Regions from separate parts of the Streptosporangium sp. NPDC020072 genome, predicted to be linked through region 3. Evidence: riboswitches for the same ligand, from Rfam matches in the RefSeq annotation. Region 3 holds a riboswitch; each other region holds the start of a gene.

Region 1 (6,509 bases), on a different contig from region 3:
GCTCGGGCGGCAGGGTGCGGCTGCAGACCTCCGAGGGCCAGGTCAGCTTCAAGGTCTCGGGCGCCACCCTGTCCTGACCTCGCTCTCCGCCCGTCCGGCGAGGGGTACGGCCCAGGCCGTACCCCTCGGTTGTGAGGTCAGTCGGCGATGTGGCCCGCCCTGAGCAGGCCGTAGGTGACCGCCTGCTCAAGGGCCTGCCAGGAGGCCTCGATGATGTTCTCGTCGACGCCGACGGTCGCCCACTCACCGGTCTCGTCGCTCGACGTGATGAGGACCCTGGTCACGGCGTCCGTGCCGTGGGTGCCCTCAAGGATGCGCACCTTGAAGTCGATCAGCTCGACGGCCGCGAGCTCGGGGTAGAGCTTCTCCAGGCCGAGCCGTACGGCCTTGTCCAGGGCGTTGACCGGGCCGTTGCCCTCACCGGTCGAGACGATCCGCTCGCCCTTGGCGTGCAGCTTGACCGTGGCCTCGCTGACCAGTTCGCCGTCGCGGGTCCGCTCGACGATCACCCGCCACGACTCGACCTCGAAGTGGCGCCGCTTGCGGTCACCGGCGACGGTGTCGCGCAGCAGCAGCTCGAAGGAGGCGTCGGCCGCCTCGAAGGTGTAGCCCTTCGACTCAAGCTCCTTGACCCGTTCGACGAGGACGCGCGAGGTGTCCGGCGACAGGTCGTAGCCGAGTTCGCGCCCCTTGAGCTCGACGGAGGCGCGGCCCGCCATGTCGGAGACGAGCATGCGCATGTCGTTGCCGACCAGGGAGGGGTCGATGTGCTGGTAGAGGTTGGGGTCGACCTTGATGGCGCTGGCGTGCAGCCCGGCCTTGTGAGCGAAGGCGGAGACACCCACGTAGGGGGCGTGGGAGTTCGGGATGACGTTGGTGACCTCGGTGATGGCGTGCGCGACGCGGGTCATGTCGGCCAGCGCCTCCTTCGGGACGAGGTCGAAGCCCCGCTTGAGCTGGAGGTTGGCGACCACGGTGAACAGGTTGGCGTTGCCCGAGCGCTCACCGTAGCCGTTGGCGCAGCCCTGTACGTGGGTGGCGCCCGCCTTCACCGCGGCCAGGGTGTTGGCCACCGCGCAGCCGGTGTCGTCGTGGCAGTGGATGCCGATCCTGGCCGTGGTCGCGACGGCGGCGGCGACGACCTCGGCGAGTTCGTCGGGGAGCATGCCGCCGTTGGTGTCGCACAGGGCGATGACCGAGGCCCCCGCCTCGGCGGCGGTGCGCAGGACTTCGAGCGCGTAGGCTGGGTTGGACTTGTAGCCGTCGAAGAAGTGCTCGGCGTCGAGGAAGACTCGCTGGCCCTCCGCACGAAGGTGAGAGACCGTGTCGCGGATCATCGCGAGGTTCTCCTGGAGAGTCGTGCGAAGGGCCAGCTCCACGTGCCGGTCGTGACTCTTGGCGACAAGGGTCACGACCGGCGCGCCGGATTCGCGCAGCGCGGCGACCAACGGGTCGTCGGCGGCCTTGACACCTGCTCGGCGGGTCGCGCCGAACGCGGCTAGCTGCGCGTGCTTCAGATCGAGCTCTGTTCGAGCCCGTCTGAAGAACTCTGTGTCCTTGGGGTTGGCTCCCGGCCAACCGCCTTCGATGAAGCCGACGCCCAGGCTGTCCAGGTGGCGGGCGATGGCCAGCTTGTCCACGACCGTGAGGTTGAGGCCCTCCTGCTGGGCACCGTCACGGAGTGTCGTGTCGTACACGTGGAAGCGGTCGTCGGCCATATCAGTCTCCTTCGCGGGGTTTCGATGTGATTCGCCGCGCGCTCTCTCGGCTCTGAGAAACAAAAAAACCCCTCACGGACGTGAGAGGTCTGCGCGCTGGCGGTGTCCTTTTTCAGCCAGCGCGCCTGCCGATAATGAGCAGACCGTAGAACATGGTGTCTTGGAGTCTGCCACACCCAACCACCACTTGACACATTGATCTCAGGATCTGGAACGCCCGTCCCGCCGACGCGCCCGGAAACCGTTCACGGAGACAGCTCTGACCAGCGGGAACGGCCACCCGAAGGCGACTTTCCCGGATCCGGCCGTGGGACGGCGCCCACGCGCGCACGCCACATGACCCGACGGCGCGCCCGCGGGTGCGGCCGGGGGAGCTCATGGGTTCAGGCCGCCGGCGGCCGGGTGGCGTCGCTGACGCTCCCGGTCGCCGGCGGCCTCGGGTCCGTGAGGTCAGCAGATCTTGTGCACCCAGCCGTGGGTGTCGGGGCGGGAGCCGTACTGGATGCCGACCAGGGCTTCGCGGACCTTGGCGGTGACCGGGCCCTGGGTGCCGTCGCCGACGGTCCAGGCGCGGTCGGCGCCCTTGACCGAGCCGACCGGGCTCACCACGGCGGCGGTGCCGCAGGCGAAGACCTCGGTGAGGTCGCCGGACTCGCAGCCCGCCTGCCACTCCTCGATCGACAGGCGGCCCTCCTCGGCGGTCAGGCCGAGTTCGGCGGCCAGGGAGAGGATCGAGTCACGGGTGATGCCGGGCAGGAGGGTGCCGGTCAGGGCGGGGGTGAGCAGCCGGTCGCCGTAGACGAAGAACAGGTTCATCCCGCCCATCTCCTCGACGTAGCGGTGCTCGTTGGCGTCGAGCCAGACGACCTGGTCACAGCCCTGCTCGACGGCCTGGCGCTGCGCGACGAAGGCCGCGGCGTAGTTGCCGCCGCACTTGGCGAAGCCGGTGCCGCCGGGGGCCGCGCGGGTGTACTCGGTGGACAGCCAGACCGAGACGGCCTTGGCCGCGCCGAAGTAGGCCGCCGCGGGAGAGGCGATCACCATGTAGCGGTAGGTCCGAGAGGGGTAGTTGACGCCGAGCGCGGGCTGGGTGGCGATCATGAAGGGGCGCAGGTAGAGGCTGTGGCCCTGGGTGGTCGGCACCCATTCGCGGTCGGTCTGCACGAGCAGTTCGATCGACTCGACGAAGGCCTCCTGCGGCAGTTCGGGCATGGCCATGCGCAGCGCCGACTGGTTGAAGCGGGCGGCGTTGGCGTACGGCCTGAAGCAGGCGATCGAGCCGTTCTCCTGCCGGTAGGCCTTCAGCCCCTCGAAGAGTTCCTGGGCGTAGTGGAAGACCGACGTCGCCGGGTCGAGGCTGAGCGGGCCGTACGGCGTGAGCCGCGCGTCGTGCCAGCCCTCCCCCTCGGTGTAGTCGATGGAGATCATGTGGTCGGTGAAGGTCTGACCGAATCCGGGATTCGCCAGTACCTGCTCGCGCTCGGCCGTGGAGCGAGCGTGGTCGGAGAGCTGCACGTCGAAGGTCAGCTTCTGAGCGGTGGTCATGGCGGCGGTCCTTCTCTTCGTGGCGGAGTGCACCTACGGTCCATTCTGGGACGGAGCAGGCACCGGAAAACTACTGCATATATGCCAAAATCCGGCAGCCTGCTCGGTGAGACGAACAAAAAAGACGCGCCCGGCGGCTCTGCTGAGCCACCGGGCGCGTCTGGGGTCGTGCGGGCGGCTTGTCAGCCGGCTACTCGGGCGGTGATGTCGTCGCCGATCTCGTGGGTGGTACGGCTCGCCCACCCGGTCTGGCGCTCGACCAGGTCCTCGGCCACGGCCTGCTCGACCTTGGCCGCCTCCTCGGTCAGGCCGAGGTGGTCCAGGAGCATGGCGACCGACAGGATCGTGGCGGTCGGGTCGGCCTTGCCCTGGCCCGCGATGTCCGGGGCGCTGCCGTGGACCGGCTCGAACATGCTGGGCGCGGTGCGGTCGGGGTTGACGTTCCCGCTGGCCGCGAGGCCGATGCCACCGGCGACGGCGGCGCCGAGGTCGGTGATGATGTCGCCGAAGAGGTTGTCGGTGACGATCACGTCGAACCGCTCCGGCTGGGTGACGAAGAACATCGAGGCCGCGTCGACGTGGTAGTAGTCGGTGGCGACGTCGGGGTACTCAAGGCTGACCCGGTCGACGGTACGGGACCACAGGTCACCGGCGAAGGTGAGGACGTTGGTCTTGTGGATCAGCGACAGCTTCTTGCGCGGCCTGCTGAGCGCCTTCTCGAAGGCGTAGCGGACGACGCGCTCGACACCGTAGGCGGTGTTCAGCGACTCCTGCGTGGCGATCTCGTACGGCGTGCCGCGGCGCAGCACACCACCGGCGCCCGCGTAGAGGCCCTCGGTGCCCTCACGGATGACGACCATGTCGATGTCCTCGGGGCGGGAGCCGCCCAGCGGGGTCGCGACGCCGGGGAAGAGCTTGACCGGACGCAGGTTGACGTAGTGGTCGAGCTCGAAGCGGAGCTTGAGCAGCAACTCGCGCTCCAGGATGCCCGGCGGCACACTGGGGTCGCCGACCGCGCCGAGCAGGATCGCGTCGTAGCCGCGCAGTTCGTCGAGGACCGCCTCGGGAAGGACCTCACCGGTTCTGTGGTACCGGCCGGCACCCAGGTCGTAGGTGGTGGTCTCCACCTTCGTTCCGACGGCTTCGAGGACCTTCAGGCCCTCGGTGACGACCTCGGTCCCGATCCCGTCTCCAGGGATGACGGCCAGACGAACATTGCGCGAATCCATAACGGGCACCCTATCTGCTCTGTCTCGACAATCGAACCACCGATCTCACCCCTCGGACACTTCCCGCCCCGGAAGGCCCTGAAAAGTTTGTCCTATTTGCGATCTTTTGACCGTTTCGTTAAGGTCCTGGCCATTCGTATCGTCGCCTAATTCGCGCAGGCCATCCCCCTCTTTCGGTCCGCGCGGAGCCGGGGAACCACTTCCGGGGTCCACGGGGCGTCCGAGCCGCACTCCGTCTGGCGGAGCACGTTTCCGGCGTTTTCCACGAGGCCCCTCGGGGCGAGTCGGCGCCACCACGCGCCGTAGGGCGACCTCCACGCCCGAGCCCGACAGCTCACCCGGCCGGCCCTATGGAAGGAACGGTCCTGAACGGCAAGACCTACCCCCGTGTCCTGACCCTGATCGTCACCGGCTCGACCATCCTCGCGACGCCCGCCGTCGCACTGGCGGACTCCTCCCTCACCACCTCCTCCCCCACTCCTCTCCTCGCGCTCGCCGCCGCCGGATTCGCCCTCGCGCACCCGGCCCCCACCGCGGAGAGCTCCCGGACCCCGCTCACCACTCCCGCCGTCGAACCCGCCCCGGCCGGCTTCTCCGGGACCGCGCGGAAGGTCCCGGCCTGGAAGAAGGCGCTGAACTGGGCGATGTCCAAGCGCGGCACACCGTACGTCTGGGGCGGCACGGGCAGGGGCGGCTTCGACTGCTCGGGCCTGATGCTCCGCGCGTACGGCGCCGCGGGCATCCGGCTGCCCCGCACGACGACCCAGCAGTACTCCGCGTTCGCCAGGAAGATCTCCTGGAAGAACCTCAAACCCGGTGACCTGGTCTTCTTCCACAACCTCGGTCACGTCGGCATGATCACCAAGCCCGGTTACATGGTCCACGCCCCGCGCAGCGGCGACGTGGTCAAGGTGGAGAAGCTGCAGGCCTGGCGCCGCGCCAGCTTCGCGGGAGCCGTACGGCCGGACCCCAAGGGGGTCGAACTCGCCGACGAGCGGGCCGAGCTGGACACGGCGATCAGGCAGTCGACCCAGGCCGGTACGGCCCTCGCCCGCTGACCCACGCCTCTCCCGGTCCCGGGCGCCGCACCGCCCGTGGCCTCGGAGGGACCCGGCTCAGGAGGAGTGCGGGGGCACTCCGCCGTTGTCGCGGCGGTCCAGCGCGGTCTGCAGGGCCTGGGCGGCCTCGTTCTCGTTGTCCTCGGGACGGTTCCAGGGATACATGTCGTACATGACGCTTCTCGTCTCGTTCGCACGGAGCTGGCTGAAGGAGGAAGGGGAGCCTGGACCCTGGTCACGGGTCCTCATCGGATCGCGGATCCGGATCACGGATCGACGGGAAACCGGGGCCGACGAACGCCATCACACCGCGGCGAGTTGCCGGCCCGCCCCTGTGTCAGGCCTCGCCGCGGCAGGTAATAAGTACGAGAACCTGGCGCATTACCAGCCATAATAACCGGCCCTCCGCAATCTGTCTCACCCCTCGTGCAGGCTTCTCACATATTGAGACGAGGCTCGGCCGGAAAAGCAGACGGCCGCCGCCCCGCGAACGGGGACGGCGGCCGTGGGAACCGTGCTCCGGGATCAGTCGGCCAGGTCGACCGAGCGGCCGCTGTCGGCGCCGATCTCGCCGCCGATCTGGTCGATCACCTCGGCCGGGATGGCGGAGTCGACGGTCAGCGCGATGAGGGCCTTGCCGCCCTTGGCGTCCCTGGCGACCTGCATGGAGGCGATGTTGATGCCGTGGTCGCCGAGGATGCGGCCGACGACGCCGACGACGCCGGGGCGGTCGTCGTAGGTGAAGAACGACAGGTGGTCGGTCGGCTCGATCTCCATCTGGTAGCCGTTGACCTCGACGATCTTCGTGACCTGCCGCGGGCCGGAGAGCGTGCCGGAGACCGAGACGGCGCGGCCGTCGGCCAGGACACCGCGGACGGTCACCACGTTGCGCCAGTCGGGGCTCTCCGCGCTGGTCACCAGCTCGACGGTGACGCCGCGGTCCTTGGCCAGGAGCGGGG
Region 2 (6,509 bases), on a different contig from region 3:
CTCCACGGCGCAGAGCATCTGCAGCGGGGACTCCACCCAGGCAACGGCCGAACCCTGCTCCCGCGCGTGGTCTCGACCGTCCTCCACGCCGGGCGATGACCCGTTCACGACCGCCTCACCGTAACCCGGACGTCTTACGGCGCCGGGAACTACGGGTGAACACACGAATATGCCCTCTTGCGGGTCGTACTCGTGACGATCTACCGTAGTGTACGAAACCGTTTCGTACAGCTGGCCCCGGAGACGCCGATCATGTGGACCGCTGATGACATTCCCGACCTGTCCGGCAGCACGGCACTGGTCACGGGTGCCAGCAGCGGGATAGGGCTGGCGACCGCCCTGCACCTCGCCCGGCGAGGCGCCGAGGTGATCATGACCGCGCGCGACCGGGCCAGGGGGCGGGTGGCGCTGGAGAGGGTCAGGGCGGCGGCCCCGGAGGGACGGGCCGAGATCAGAGGCCTTGACCTGGCCGATCTCGCTTCGGTGCGGGCGTTCACGGACGACCTTGACCGGCCGATCGACCTCCTCGTCAACAACGCGGGCGTCGCCATGATTCCACGGCGGACGACGGCCGACGGCTTCGAGGCCCAGTTCGGCGTCAACCATCTCGGGCACTTCGCCCTGACCGGGTCGCTACTGCCCCGGCTGCTGGCCGGACAGGGGGCCAGGGTCGTCACGGTCTCCAGTGGCGCGCACGCGATGGGGCGGATCGACTTCGACGACCTGGGGCTGGAGAACGGCTACCGCCGCTTCGGCGCCTACTGCAGGTCCAAGCTGGCCAACCTGCTGTTCGCCCTCGAACTACAGCGCCTGGCCGGAGGCAAACTGCTCAGCCTGGCCGTCCATCCCGGGCCGACGGCCACCTCGATCATGCGGCCGGGCGTGTTCACCCGGCCGGTCACCGCCTTCATGCGGCTGGCGCTCAAGGCTCCGGAGAAAGGGGCCCTCCCCTCCCTGTACGCCGCGACCCACCCCGGCGTGGCCGGCGGCACGTACGTCGGCCCCGGCCCCAGGGCGCTGACGCCTTCGCCCAGGGCTCTCGACGAAGACCTGGCGCGGCGGCTGTGGATCGTCTCCGAGGAGCTCACGGGCGTACGGTTCGCCGCGCTCACGTCACGCCCCTGACCGGCCCCGGGGGCAGGGGCGACCCCGCCGGGACGGGTAAAGAGACCCCCTCTTGACCCGGTGGAGGAGGGGTCGGCCAAAAGATCTACGTTCACCTGGCACGCGAAGTCCTTGCCCTTGCCCTTCACCGTGCCCGTCGTGTCGCGATCCCCTCTCCCACCGGGGATCGCGTCACCGAAAGGGAGATCGTCCCGGGTGGACGAGGCCCCAGTCTTCCCCCTCGAACGGGGCCCATTCCCAAGCCAAGGCAATGTGTCGGACTTGTAATCGTCTGTCCGGTTCACGTACGTTCAACGAATTCGCGGCGAACGCCCAGACCTTCGCAGGTCAGCGCATTGCCACGACATTGCCCGACCGTGCTCCACCAGGTGGACATCCGCCTGATGGACACGGCCGCCGAATCCGCGAGTCTCGCGGAACCGGGGACCCAGGTCCTTTGGGGTGAATCAGCGCATACGCGCTGTAGGACACTTTCCAGTCCGAACCCGTCAGCTAACCCGGTAGGCGGCATGGAAGCGACGCAAGGAGCAGTACCCCATGGCCAAGCACCGCCTTACCTCCACCCCCAAGACGCACTACCTGGCCCGTGTCATCCTCGGCACCGCCATCGCCCTCAGCGGCGGAGTCGTCGCCGGTGGACCCGCCCTGGCGGACACCCCCGAGCAGACGTCCGCCACCGTCCGGAACGCGAGCGCGGACACCGCCAAGACCAGCCTCCAGACCACGGCCGAGCGCCTGCCCAAGGTGACCGCCCAGCAGGTTCTGAACATCGCCTCCCAGCAGATCGGCGTCAGCGAGAACGCCCAGGGCGGCGGCACCAAGTTCCACTCCTGGTACATGTCCAGTGAGCGCGCCAAGGAGACCACCGCCCGTGACGGCGGCCGCATCCAGGACTACGCCAACGCCCCCTGGTGCGCGATGTTCGTCTCCTGGGTCGGCGAGCAGGCCGGCATCCGCCCCACCATGGGCTGGGACGCCTACACCGTCACCCACGCCAAGTGGTTCAGGGACAACGGCCACTGGGGCACCACTCCCAAGCCCGGCGCCGTCGTCTACTTCGACTGGAAGGGCGGCAAGGACCTCGACGGGATCGACCACGTCGGCTTCGTGAAGCAGGACAACGGCAACGGCACGATCACCACGATCGAGGGCAACACCGGCAACGGCAAGGTCGAGCAGCGCATCCGTCCGACCTCCCAGGTCGTCGGCTACGGCTACCCGGTCTACAGCGGCTGACCCCATCCCCTCCCTCCGTACGGCCCCCGCCGTACGGGACCCCCATCCGCGGCGGACTCCCCGCCCGCCGCGGCGGTGATCCCCCGAATCCGGAAAGGGCCGTGGCTCCCCAGCCACGGCCCTTTCGGCGTCCCGCCCCTCCGCCGATATGGGAGCGCTCCCAAAAAGAAGCGCATCCATTTTGTGGTCATTTGAGCCCATAAGTCGCAATGGAAACGGAGGGGGGTAACGGTTGCGTCTCGCCGTATTGACGTCGGTCAACTCGTCGGCCACGCTTCGTGGGAGCGCTCCCAATACGTTGAGGAACCGCCTCGTCGCAGAGCCGCGTCTGTCGGGGACCGGCCCGTGACGACACCTCCCACCGATTCGGGCGAACGACCTGAGAGGGGTCCGGAATGTTGAACCACAGGCGGCGCGGCAGGCTCGCCGCGGTCACGACGGTCACGGCCGCGGCGCTGGCCTTGACCTCGTGCGGTTCCGGCGGGACGGACGGGCCCGCGTCCACGGCGGCCGAACCGGTCGTCGTCACCGTGCACACCTTCGGCGGCGGCGAGAACTTCGGCTACGACAAGGCCGCCCAGGCCTGGAACGCCGCCCATCCCGGCATCCAGATCAGATACCAGAACCTGACCGACCGCTTCGAGGACGTCTACCTGCCCCAGTTGCTCCAGCGGTTGCAGGCGGGCAGCGGCGCGGCCGACGTGGTCGCCCTGGACGAGGGCGCGATGGGCCTGATGAAGGCCCGCCCGCAGTTCTTCACCGACCTCGGGCAGTATGGCCTCGGAGGCCGCAAGGCCGACTTCCCCCCTGCCAAGTGGGACAACGGCGTCAACGCCGAGGGCAAGCTGTTCGCTCTCGGCACCGACATCGGCGGCATGACCATGTGTTACCGCACCGACCTGTTCGAGAAGGCGGGCCTGCCCACGGACCGCGAGGAGGTCGGCAGGCTCTGGCCCGACTGGAAGTCCTTCATGGACGTCGGCAGGAGGTTCCAGGCCGCCAATCCCGGAAAGGACGCGCCGCGCTTTCTGGACGGCCCGAACACCCTCTACAACGTGATCCTCGCCCAGGAGGCGCAGAGGAACGGCGACATCACCTACATCGACACGTCCAACAAGCTCGTCATCGACACCAACCCCGCCGTGAAGACCGCCTTCGACACGGTCAGGAGCTTCAGCGAGGCCGGGCTCACCGCCAAGCTGGCCTCCTTCACCCCGCCCTGGAACGCCGCCATCAAGAAGGGCGGCTTCGCCACGATGGGCTGCCCCGCCTGGATGCTCGGCGTGGTCTCCGGCGCCGCGGGCGAGCCCGGCAAGGGGAAGTGGGACGTCGCGACGGTGCCGGGAGGCGCGGGCAACTGGGGCGGCTCCTACCTGGCCGTGCCCAGGCAGAGCAAGCACCCGAAGGAGGCCGCCGAGGTGGTGAACTACCTCACCGGCAAGGGAGGCCAGATCATGGCCTTCCAGGAGGCCGCCGCCTTCCCCAGCTCCCTGCCCACCCAGCGGGACCCGGCGGTCGGCGACCTGAGGAACCCGTTCTTCAACGACGCGCCGACCGGCCGGATCTTCGGCGCGTCGGTCGAGAACCTGCAGCCGGTCTTCCTGGGTGAGAAGCACGCCCAGGTGAAGACCGCGGTCGAGAAGATCCTTGAGGGCATGGACCAGGGCTCGGTCCCCTACGACCAGGCCTGGCAGAGGTTCCTCGACGCCGGGGTCAAGGCGGCCGGCTGATCCGCTTCCCCCACCGGTCCCGCCGCCCCGGGACCGGTGGGGCCCACAGAGAAACCAGCCAGGAAAGCCCCCCGAAAGGCCGATCGATGACCCCGCACGCCGCAGCCCCGGCCCAGGCCGGGCCCGGTGAGCGCCCGCCCGCCGTACGGAGACGGGACGGCGCGCTGTTCGCCAGGTTCGACCTGTTGGTCACCCCCTATCTCTTTGTCTCGCCGTACTTCGTGCTGTTCGTCCTCTTCGGGGTCTTCCCGCTCGGCTACACCCTGTGGGTCTCGCTGCACGACTGGGAGCTCGCCGGGGACAGGGCCTTCGTGGGGGCGGGCAACTACCTGTCCCTGGTCGCCGACGAGGCCTTCTGGAACGCGGTGGTCAACACGCTCGGGATGTTCGTCCTCTCGACGGTCCCGCAGCTCGTGCTGGCGCTGCTGCTGGCCAACGCCCTCAACAAGCGCATCCGGGGCAGGCTCGCCCTCCGCATGGGCGTGCTGCTGCCGCTGGTGACCTCCGTCGTCGCGGTCGCCGTCGTCTTCACCCAGCTCTACGGGCGCGACTACGGCATGGTCAACTGGTTCCTCGGCCTCTTCGGAGTCGACGCGGTCAGCTGGCAGAACGAGAAGTGGTCCGCGTGGATCGCGATCTCCACGATGGTCGACTGGCGCTGGACCGGTTACAACGCGATCATCCTGCTGGCCGCCATGCAGACCATCCCCGGAGACCTGTACGAGGCGGCCTCCCTCGACGGCGCGAGCGCCAGACGGCAGTTCTGGCGGATCACCGTCCCGATGCTGCGCCCGACGATCGTCTTCACCGTGTTCGTCTCGACCATCGGCGGCCTGACGCTGTTCACCGAGCCCGTCATGTTCGACGGCAACCCGACGATGAGCGGCGGGGCGACCGGCCAGTACCAGACGGTGGCGATGTTCGTCGTCAAGGAGGCCTTCCGTGACTTCGACCTCGGGTACGCCTCCGCCGCCGCCTGGCTGCTGTTCGTGCTGATCCTGCTCGGCACGCTCGTCAACCACCTGCTCACCCGCCGCATCGGAGGCGCCGGATGAGCCGCCCAGGGGACGCTGGACCGCTGACGAGGGCCACGCTCGCCCTCGCCGTCGTGATCTCCGCCTTTCCCGTCTACTACATGTTCGTCATGGCCACCCGGACCAACGAGGAGGCGATCGACGTTCCCCCGCCGCTGCTGCCCGGCGGCCACCTGGGGGAGAACGTCGCCCGGCTGCTCGCGGCCGAGGACGCCCACTTCCTCACCGGCCTGGTCAACTCGGCCGTCGTCTCGGTCACCGTGACCGTCTCGGTCGTGTTCATCTCCACGCTGGCCGGGTTCGCCTTCGCCAAGCTGCGTTTCCGGGGCGGGCGGGCGCTGCTCGGGCTGATCCTGGTGACGATGATGGTCCCGCTCCAGCAGATGGGCGTGGTCCCGCTGTACGAGCTCATGGTGACCCTCGGCTGGACCGGCCGGCTCAAGGCGGTGATCCTGCCCTTCCTCGTCAACGGGTTCGGGGTCTTCATGATGACCCAGTACGCCTCCCAGGCGGTGCCGGACGAACTGGTCGAGGCCGCCCGCGTCGACGGCGCCTCGACGGCGGGCGTCTACGCCCGGGTGATCCTGCCCGCGCTCAGGCCGGGCATGGCCGTACTGGCGCTGCTTGTCTTCATGCAGACCTGGAACGAGTTCATGTGGCCGTTGATCGTGCTGGACCCGGACAACCCCGTGGTGCAGACCTCGATCGCCGCGCTCAACCAGGCCCACGGCACCGACTACGTCATGTTGTTCACCGGCACGGCGGTCTCGGTCCTGCCTCTTTTCATTGTTTTCGTCGTGTTCGGCCGTCAGATCGTCGGCGGCCTCATGGAAGGTGCGGTCAAGGCATGACGACGCAGCAGACACAGGATCAGCAACTGAGGTTCCCGGAGGGCTTCGCCTGGGGGGCGGCGACCTCCGCCTACCAGATCGAGGGCGCGGTCTCCGAGGACGGGCGCGGCAGGTCCATCTGGGACACCTTCGCCCGCCTGCCGGGGCGGGTGGTGAACGGTGAGAACGCCGACGTCGCCGTCGACCACTACCACCGCTACCGCGACGACGTCCGGCTGATGGCCCGGCTCGGCCTGGGCGCCTACCGCTTCTCCGTCTCCTGGCCGCGCGTCCAGCCGGACGGCGTGGGGGCGGTCAACCAGCGGGGGCTCGACTTCTACCGCAGGCTGGTCGACGAACTGCTCGGCCAGGGGATCGACCCGTGGGTGACGCTCTACCACTGGGACCTGCCCCAGGCCCTTGAGGACGCGGGAGGCTGGCCCGCGCGGGACACCGCCCTGCGGTTCGCCGACTACGCGGCGGCCGTACACGACGCGCTCGGCGACCGGGTGCGCAACTGGAGCACGGTCAACGAGCCGTGGTGCGCGGCCTTC
Region 3 (6,509 bases):
ATCAGGTAGAGCAGACAGGCCCCGCAGGCGGCGCCGAGCGCGCCGACGAGCGTGCCGTACAGCACGTCGCCCGCCTTGGCGTGGCCGAGCTCGTGCGCCACCACCAGCTCGACCTCGTCGGCCGGGGCCCGCAGCAGCGTGTCGTAGACCACGATCCTGCGGGTCGCGCCGAACCCCGAGACGTAGGCGTTGAGCGCGGTCGTACGCCGGGAGGCGTCGGCCACGAGCACGTCCTCGACCGGGACGCCGTCCTTGGCCGCCATGTTGAGCAGGCCGGAGCGCAACTCCCCCGCGGCCATGGGCTTGAAGTCGTTGAACAGGGGCTCGACGACCACCGGGTAGGCGAAGGAGGCGAGCATGGTCAGCGCGAAGGCCCCGATCGCCGCGGGCAGCCACCACCGCCGGTAGCGGCGGGCCAGCCCGACCACGGCGACCACCATGATCGCCGTCAGCACGGCGCCGACCGCGGTGTTCTTGATCCGGTCGGCCGACCACGACGCCCAGGTCTGGGTGGACAGGCCGTACTCGCGCAGATAGGTCTCCGCCCACATGCCGAACGGCCAGCGCAGCACCGCGACGGCCGCGGAGATCACCAGCACGCCGAGCAGCGCCCGCAGCCACCACGGCCCCCGCAGGCGGCCCAGCAGCCGCGCGCCGAGCGGGGTGGCGACCAGTACCCCGGCCACGACCAGCGTCAGGCCCAGGGACAGGTAGGACGGCAGGCTCACCGCGGCGTCGAACGCCTCCGCCCTGGCGATCTGCGCCGGGGTGAAGTCACGGGCCGGGTCCGGCGCGACGTACGGCGCCGCCTCGGGCAGCGCCCGCCACGGCGTGGTGAACGCCACGACCGCCAGCGTGATCGCCCCCAGGACGGCGAGCGCGATCCCCGCTCCCCTGGCCCCGCCCCGCTCCCGCGCCGGTGTCTCCTCCACGCTCCGCGTCATGAGAGTTCCCTCCGGAGATGGTCGCGCCACGCGGCGGTGAACTCCGCGCGCGACAGGCCCAGCGTGCTGCCGACATCGCTACCGTAAAGCCTCACCAGCGCCTTCTCACCGAAGCGCTCCGCGACGTACCGGCACGCGAGCCAGGCCTCCTCGTAGGCCTGCGCGAGTCTGGGGGCGCCGGGGGCGAAGCCGTCCCCGGCGGGAAGCTCCGTGGGCAGGACGCCCGCGCGCACCTCGGCCGCGAGCTCGGCCGCAACCGTCCTGACGGCGATCCCCGCGTCCCGGTAGCCCACGTAGTCGGCGAACCCCTCCGACAGCCACATCGGGACCCGCCCGCCCCTGGTGGCGCCGGTCGCCAGATGGGTCAGCTCGTGGGTGATCACCACGTCCCTGCCGGTCTCGCTGAGCCTGGCGTATCCCGTCGGCACCACGACCACCCGGTCCGCGGTCGCCAGCGCGGCCAGCCCGCCGGTCCGCGCCGTCCCCGCGAGCTCCGCGGCCTCGTCGTCGGTCGCGGGCACCACGATCACCGCCCTGACCGGCCCCCAGATCCGCGCGATCGTACGGCAGGCACGGTCGGCCCTGGCCGCGAGATCACGCAGTTCGGCGGGCGGGACACGGTGGCCGACGACAAGGGAGCGCTCGCCCCGGACCACCTCGGCGGCGCCTGGCCACAGGTCGCGGGCCGTCTGCGGCGTGGGCCTCGCCCCGCCGAGCCCGGCGCCCGCCAGCGCGAGCATCCCGGCGAGCACGGCGCGGCGCCCCTTCGGGACGGACATGGCAGCCGATGCTAGCCGACTCCCCGGCCGGAACGTTCCCGGCAGGCGGCGGCCCCGCCCATCCACGGGAGGATGGGCGGGGCCGTCCGCCGCTGTCAGGTGCCGGGACGGACCGCTCCTGCGAAGGCGGACCTGTAGTACCCCTTCAACGTCACGATCCTGACCGACTTGCCGCTGCTCGGCGAGTGGATCATCTTGCCGTGGCCGACATACATGCCGACGTGGCCCTTGCCGTAGAAGAACAGCAGGTCACCGAGGTGCAACTTGCTCCACGAGACCTTCTTCCTGACCGCGCGGTACTGGCTGCCCGTCACCCGGGGGAGGGAGACGCCCGCCTTGCGCCACGCGTACTGGACCAGGCCCGAGCAGTCGAACGCTCCGGGACCGGAGGCACCCCACCGGTACGGATCGCCGATCTGTTTCCTGGCCGTCGCCACGGCCGTCCTGGCCCTGGACCGCTGCCGTGCGGCCCGGTTCATCGCGGCCTTCGCCGTGCGCTTGACACGGGCCTTCGCCGTGTTCGCGGCAGTACCCTTCGACGTGCCCTTCGATGCGCTCTTCGACGTGTCCTTCGCCGTACTCCTGGCCTGAACCGCGACCGCGGTATCCGTCGTCGCCTGTGCTGTTGCCGGCCCCAGTGCCACCGCTCCGGTTGAGGCGGTCAGCGTGAGGACGAATCCGCCCAGGTAAAGGCGGAAAAAGCGCGACAAACGGGGGTTTTGCAGGGTGGTAGACAGGATTTCTCCTTGGGACTTCCACTGATGCCTACCGGGTTAGCTGACGGGTTCGGGCTGGGAAGACGCCCTACGACGGCAAACGCGTCGATTCACCCCTGGCCACATGTCAAGGGCCGATGGTTCCCCGGCTCCGTGCCTCCTGGCTGCACGAACTCGGCGGGCCGCCGTGATGGGAACCGATCCCTTCGGGGAACGGCGGCCGACTGGATATCTATACGGACACCGGCCCGCAGGACCGGCATTCGACGCGGTGGCATGGCTTGCTCACTGCGACCGCCAGAAGGTACCTCGATCACCAAGCCCCGGCAAAGACCCCATCAAATACGAAGATCCACAAAAAGGTTTTCATGTTTACGAAAGGCCTGATAGTGCGGCATCACGATCTTATAAATATGACCCTTGTCACATTCGAAATGATCTTCCAGAGAAGCACAACAAGTGTCACATAAATCACATTTATCAGTGACTTCCCAAAGCGCCCCTTCACCTACAAGGGCGTCGAACAGGACCACTCCGGCGATCCTGGGCATGCCAAACGGGCCGCCCGTTGAACGGACGGCCCGCGGTCGCGAAGGTGTTCAGACGGCCCCCAGAGGCCCCGTGGACGTGGACGGGACCAGGGGGGGTCAGGGGCGGACGGCCCCGAGCAGACGGCCGCCGTAGGAGGAGAGGGGGACGACCTTGACGACGTCCCCGGTCTGGGGAGCGTGGATGATCTTGCCGTTGCCCGCGTAGAGGCCGACGTGCCCCAGGCCCTGGCTGAAGAGGATGTCCCCCGGCTGGAGGTCGCTCAGCGAGACCTTGCGCTTGGCGCCCCAGCTCCACTGCTCCCAGGTGGTGCGGGGCAGGCTCACGCCTCCGCTGCGCCAGGAGGCCTGCACGAACCCCGAGCAGTCCCAGCTGTCCGGGCCGGTGCCGCCGTACCGGTAGGGCTTGCCGAGCTGGGCGAAGGCGAAGGTCAGCGCGGCCCTGGCGTTGCCCGAGGCGGAGCCGTTGTACTGCATGCCGGTGCTGTTGGGGTCGCCCGGCCTGAAGGTGCCGAGGTCGCGCAGCACCTTCGTCTGGATTTTGATCATCTTCTCGACCTTCTCCTTCTCCTCGGCCAGCTCGTCGCGCGTCTGGTCCGCGTCGGCCAAGGCCTGCTTGGCCTTGTCGCGGTTGTCACGCAGCGTCTTGTTGGCCTCGTCGAAGGCGTGCAGGCTCTCGGCACGGGAGGCGGAGATCTGGTCGGCCGTGGCCAGGCCGCTCAGCACCAGGTTGGGGTTGACCTCACCGACGAGGTTCGGCCAGCCGATGGCGCCGCCCTGGTAGGTGGTGACGGCCATGGTGACGAGGTCGTCGCGGAGCCCGGCGACCTTCGCGGACTGCTTCGACAGGTCGGCGTTCAGGTCCGCGTACTTCTTGCGGGCCCTCTTCCACTTCTCGCCCGCCTGGTTGTACTTCTCGACGAGCTGGTCGGCCTGCTCGTTGAGCTTGGCCAGCTTCTGCTTGGTCTGCGCGACCGTCGGCTTCGGCTTGGCCGCCGCACTCCCGATCGGAGTCACGAGCAGGGCCAAGGCCAGTCCCGCAGCCATCGGCACACGCACGAACCCAACCGGCACACCCGCCACGGCCACGACGCCGCCTCCCCACGCAAAGACCACGTAAAGACCTGGGGCGAAATAGTACAGAACCGGTAAGGGTCAGCTCACCTTTTTGGCGGTTTTGTTCTTTACCTGTAGATGTCAGCCAGGAGGCGGCCCGGCCCGGGAAGGACGGATCAGGCGCGTCCGAGCCTGCGCAGGAGCAGCACCGCGGGAACGGGCCTGGCGCCCATCCGGCGGACCGACTCGGCCACCTCGCGGTCGGAGGAGACGACCGCGACGGCCCGTCCGACGGGCTCGGCCCGCACGAGCTGGCGGATCAGGTCGTCGGCGATCTGCCCGGGGGAGCTGAACATCACCCGGACGCCGCGCGGCGCGGAGACCGGCACCGGGCCGTTCAGCTCGGCGCCGTCGAAGACACAGGTCAGCTCGGTGCGGGTCTGGGCGTACAGCGCGCCGAGTCCGGTCAGCAGCCGGTTGCGCTGGTCGGCCAGGGTCAGCGCGCCGTACCCGGTCTTGGTCACGTTGTAGCCGTCCACGATCAGATGGATCTGCGGCAGCGCGAGCAACTGGTCGAGCAGGGCGGGGTCGTCGTCGGCCAGGGCCCGCGCGGGCACCGCCTGGACCCCGTGCCTGCCCGGCGCGACAGAGGAGACGGAGTCGGCGGGCCGGTGGATGCTCGACGGCAGCGCCAGCTCCCTGCGCAGCCCGGCTGCGGCGTCCTGCAGGGCGTCGAGCAGCATGCGGACCTTGGTGTCCTCCACGCTGCGGCCCTCACGGGCGGCCCTTCGCGTGGCCTCAAGCTGGCGTTCGGCGTCGGCCACCCGTTCCCTCAGGCGCCGCAGCTCGCTCTCCCCCGCGCTCCCCGCGGCGGTCGCGGCGGCCTTGGCCTCCTGCGCGGCCTCCTCCATCTCGGCGGCCCGCGCCTCGGCGGCCCTGGTGCGCTCCCTGGCGTCGTGCAGCCTGCGGCGCAGGTCGGAGATCTCGGACCTGGACCCCTTGAGCTGCTCGCGCAGCCGGTCGGCCTCCTCCTTGGCCGAGGCCTTCTGCGCGGCCAGCTGCTCGCGCAGCCGGGTGAGCGTCTGCTCCTGCGCCGACCCCTCGGCGACGGCGGCGGAGCGCTCAAGGTCGGCGCGGGCGGTCTCGACCATCTCCACCCAGCCGGGTGGCCTGGTCAGATAGGCCGCGGCCGCCACCAGCACCGGCTCGGCCGCGGGCGGCACGACACCCTCGGCGAGGCTCTCGACCAGCTCGGGCCAGCTCGCGGCCAGTGTCTCCGCGACCAGCTCGCGGAACTTCTTGTCGGTCTCCAGCTGGGCGGCGATCGGCGCGCCGCCCAGCCTGGCCCGTTTCCTCGGGTCGAACTTGGCGATCCCCCGTAGCGGCGCGGGCATCACGGCCTGCGGCATCGACCCCAGAACCTGGGACGCCAGCTCCACGACGTGTAAGCGGACCTGCTCGGGCAGTGGACGAGACAGGCCCTCTCCGGCTGAACTCATCACGGCCCCTACTCGGATCGGTCTTCACGTCAAGGGTACGGCTACCTCACCCGGGCACCGACCTGGCCGACGTCCGCCGCCCCCCTTCCCAGGCGAACGTGACATCGGCGGCGGGTGTCCGGCCAGGTGCCCCGGCCATGCTCGGCACGGTCGTGTCCATACCTGGCCAATTCAGATCAGAACAGGTCAGATCAAATGACCCGCGTCGTGAACGGTCAGCGCGATCTGGACCCGGTTGTTCAGTTCCAGCTTCGTCAGCACCCGGGAGACATGCGCCTTGACCGTCGCCACGCTCATGTAGAGCTCGGCGGCGATCTCCGCGTTCGACCTTCCCCTGCCGACGGCGAGCGCGACGTCGCGCTCACGCTCGCTGAGCACCGCGAGCGACGCCCGCGCCTGCTCCCTGCGGGTGCCCGCGCCGACGTCGGAGACGTGCGCGATGAGCTGCCTGGTGACGGCGGGCGACAGGATCGGCTCGCCCGCGCCGACCCTGCGGATCGCGGCGACCAGGTCGGCCGGAGGGGTGTCCTTCAGCAGGAACCCCGCCGCCCCGGCCCGCAGGGCCCGGAGCACCTGGGCGTCGGCGTGGAAGGTGGTCAGCACGACCACCTCGGGAGGGGCAGGGGCGGCGCGCAGCCGCTCGGTCGCGGTCAGTCCGTCGACCCTGGGCATGCGGATGTCCATCAGCACCACGTCCGGCCGGTGCGCGGCAACCAGCTCCGGTACCTCAAGCCCGTCCCCCGCCTCGCCGACGACGAGCAGGTCGGGGGCGCCGCCGAGGATCATCGACAGCCCGGCCCTGACGAGGGCGTCGTCGTCCACGATCAGCACGCGGATCGCCTGACCCGCGGGCGGGGAACTCATGTCCGCCACGTTAACCACACCCCGTCACCTCGGCCGTCATCGCCCCGCCGTACGCCTCACGTGGCCCACGGCAGCCACGCGCTGAGCCGGAACCTGCCGTCCT

Evidence for each region. A riboswitch is a leader RNA that binds a small molecule or an ion and turns the genes downstream of it on or off. The one in region 3 is predicted to bind cyclic di-AMP.
Region 1: it holds a riboswitch for cyclic di-AMP, as region 3 does, so the genes downstream of both, ABZ470_RS02330 (C40 family peptidase) here and ABZ470_RS06975 (C40 family peptidase) in region 3, are expected to answer to the same signal.
Region 2: it holds a riboswitch for cyclic di-AMP, as region 3 does, so the genes downstream of both, ABZ470_RS34695 (CHAP domain-containing protein) here and ABZ470_RS06975 (C40 family peptidase) in region 3, are expected to answer to the same signal.

The regions. Positions count from the first base shown of each region.
Region 1 is NZ_JBEYAB010000001.1:475,106-481,614, forward strand. Features, by position in the region: gene ABZ470_RS02310 (heparinase II/III family protein) at 1-77, shown strand, start outside; gene cimA (citramalate synthase) at 138-1,718, opposite strand; gene ABZ470_RS02320 (branched-chain amino acid aminotransferase) at 2,169-3,263, opposite strand; gene ABZ470_RS02325 (3-isopropylmalate dehydrogenase) at 3,446-4,492, opposite strand; cyclic di-AMP (ydaO/yuaA leader) riboswitch at 4,641-4,855, shown strand; gene ABZ470_RS02330 (C40 family peptidase) at 4,843-5,550, shown strand; gene ABZ470_RS02335 (hypothetical protein) at 5,608-5,799, opposite strand; gene serA (phosphoglycerate dehydrogenase) at 6,076-6,509, opposite strand, start outside.
Region 2 is NZ_JBEYAB010000017.1:117,361-123,869, forward strand. Features, by position in the region: gene ABZ470_RS34685 (hypothetical protein) at 1-108, opposite strand, end outside; gene ABZ470_RS34690 (oxidoreductase) at 253-1,125, shown strand; cyclic di-AMP (ydaO/yuaA leader) riboswitch at 1,510-1,647, shown strand; gene ABZ470_RS34695 (CHAP domain-containing protein) at 1,663-2,361, shown strand; gene ABZ470_RS34700 (ABC transporter substrate-binding protein) at 2,757-4,091, shown strand; gene ABZ470_RS34705 (sugar ABC transporter permease) at 4,178-5,146, shown strand; gene ABZ470_RS34710 (carbohydrate ABC transporter permease) at 5,143-5,976, shown strand; gene ABZ470_RS34715 (GH1 family beta-glucosidase) at 5,973-6,509, shown strand, end outside.
Region 3 is NZ_JBEYAB010000003.1:136,811-143,319, forward strand. Features, by position in the region: gene ABZ470_RS06965 (M48 family metallopeptidase) at 1-944, opposite strand, end outside; gene ABZ470_RS06970 (hypothetical protein) at 941-1,723, opposite strand; gene ABZ470_RS06975 (C40 family peptidase) at 1,819-2,202, opposite strand; cyclic di-AMP (ydaO/yuaA leader) riboswitch at 2,471-2,629, opposite strand; gene ABZ470_RS06980 (NlpC/P60 family protein) at 3,087-4,034, opposite strand; gene ABZ470_RS06985 (NYN domain-containing protein) at 4,220-5,542, opposite strand; gene ABZ470_RS06990 (response regulator transcription factor) at 5,729-6,406, opposite strand; gene ABZ470_RS06995 (histidine kinase) at 6,463-6,509, opposite strand, start outside.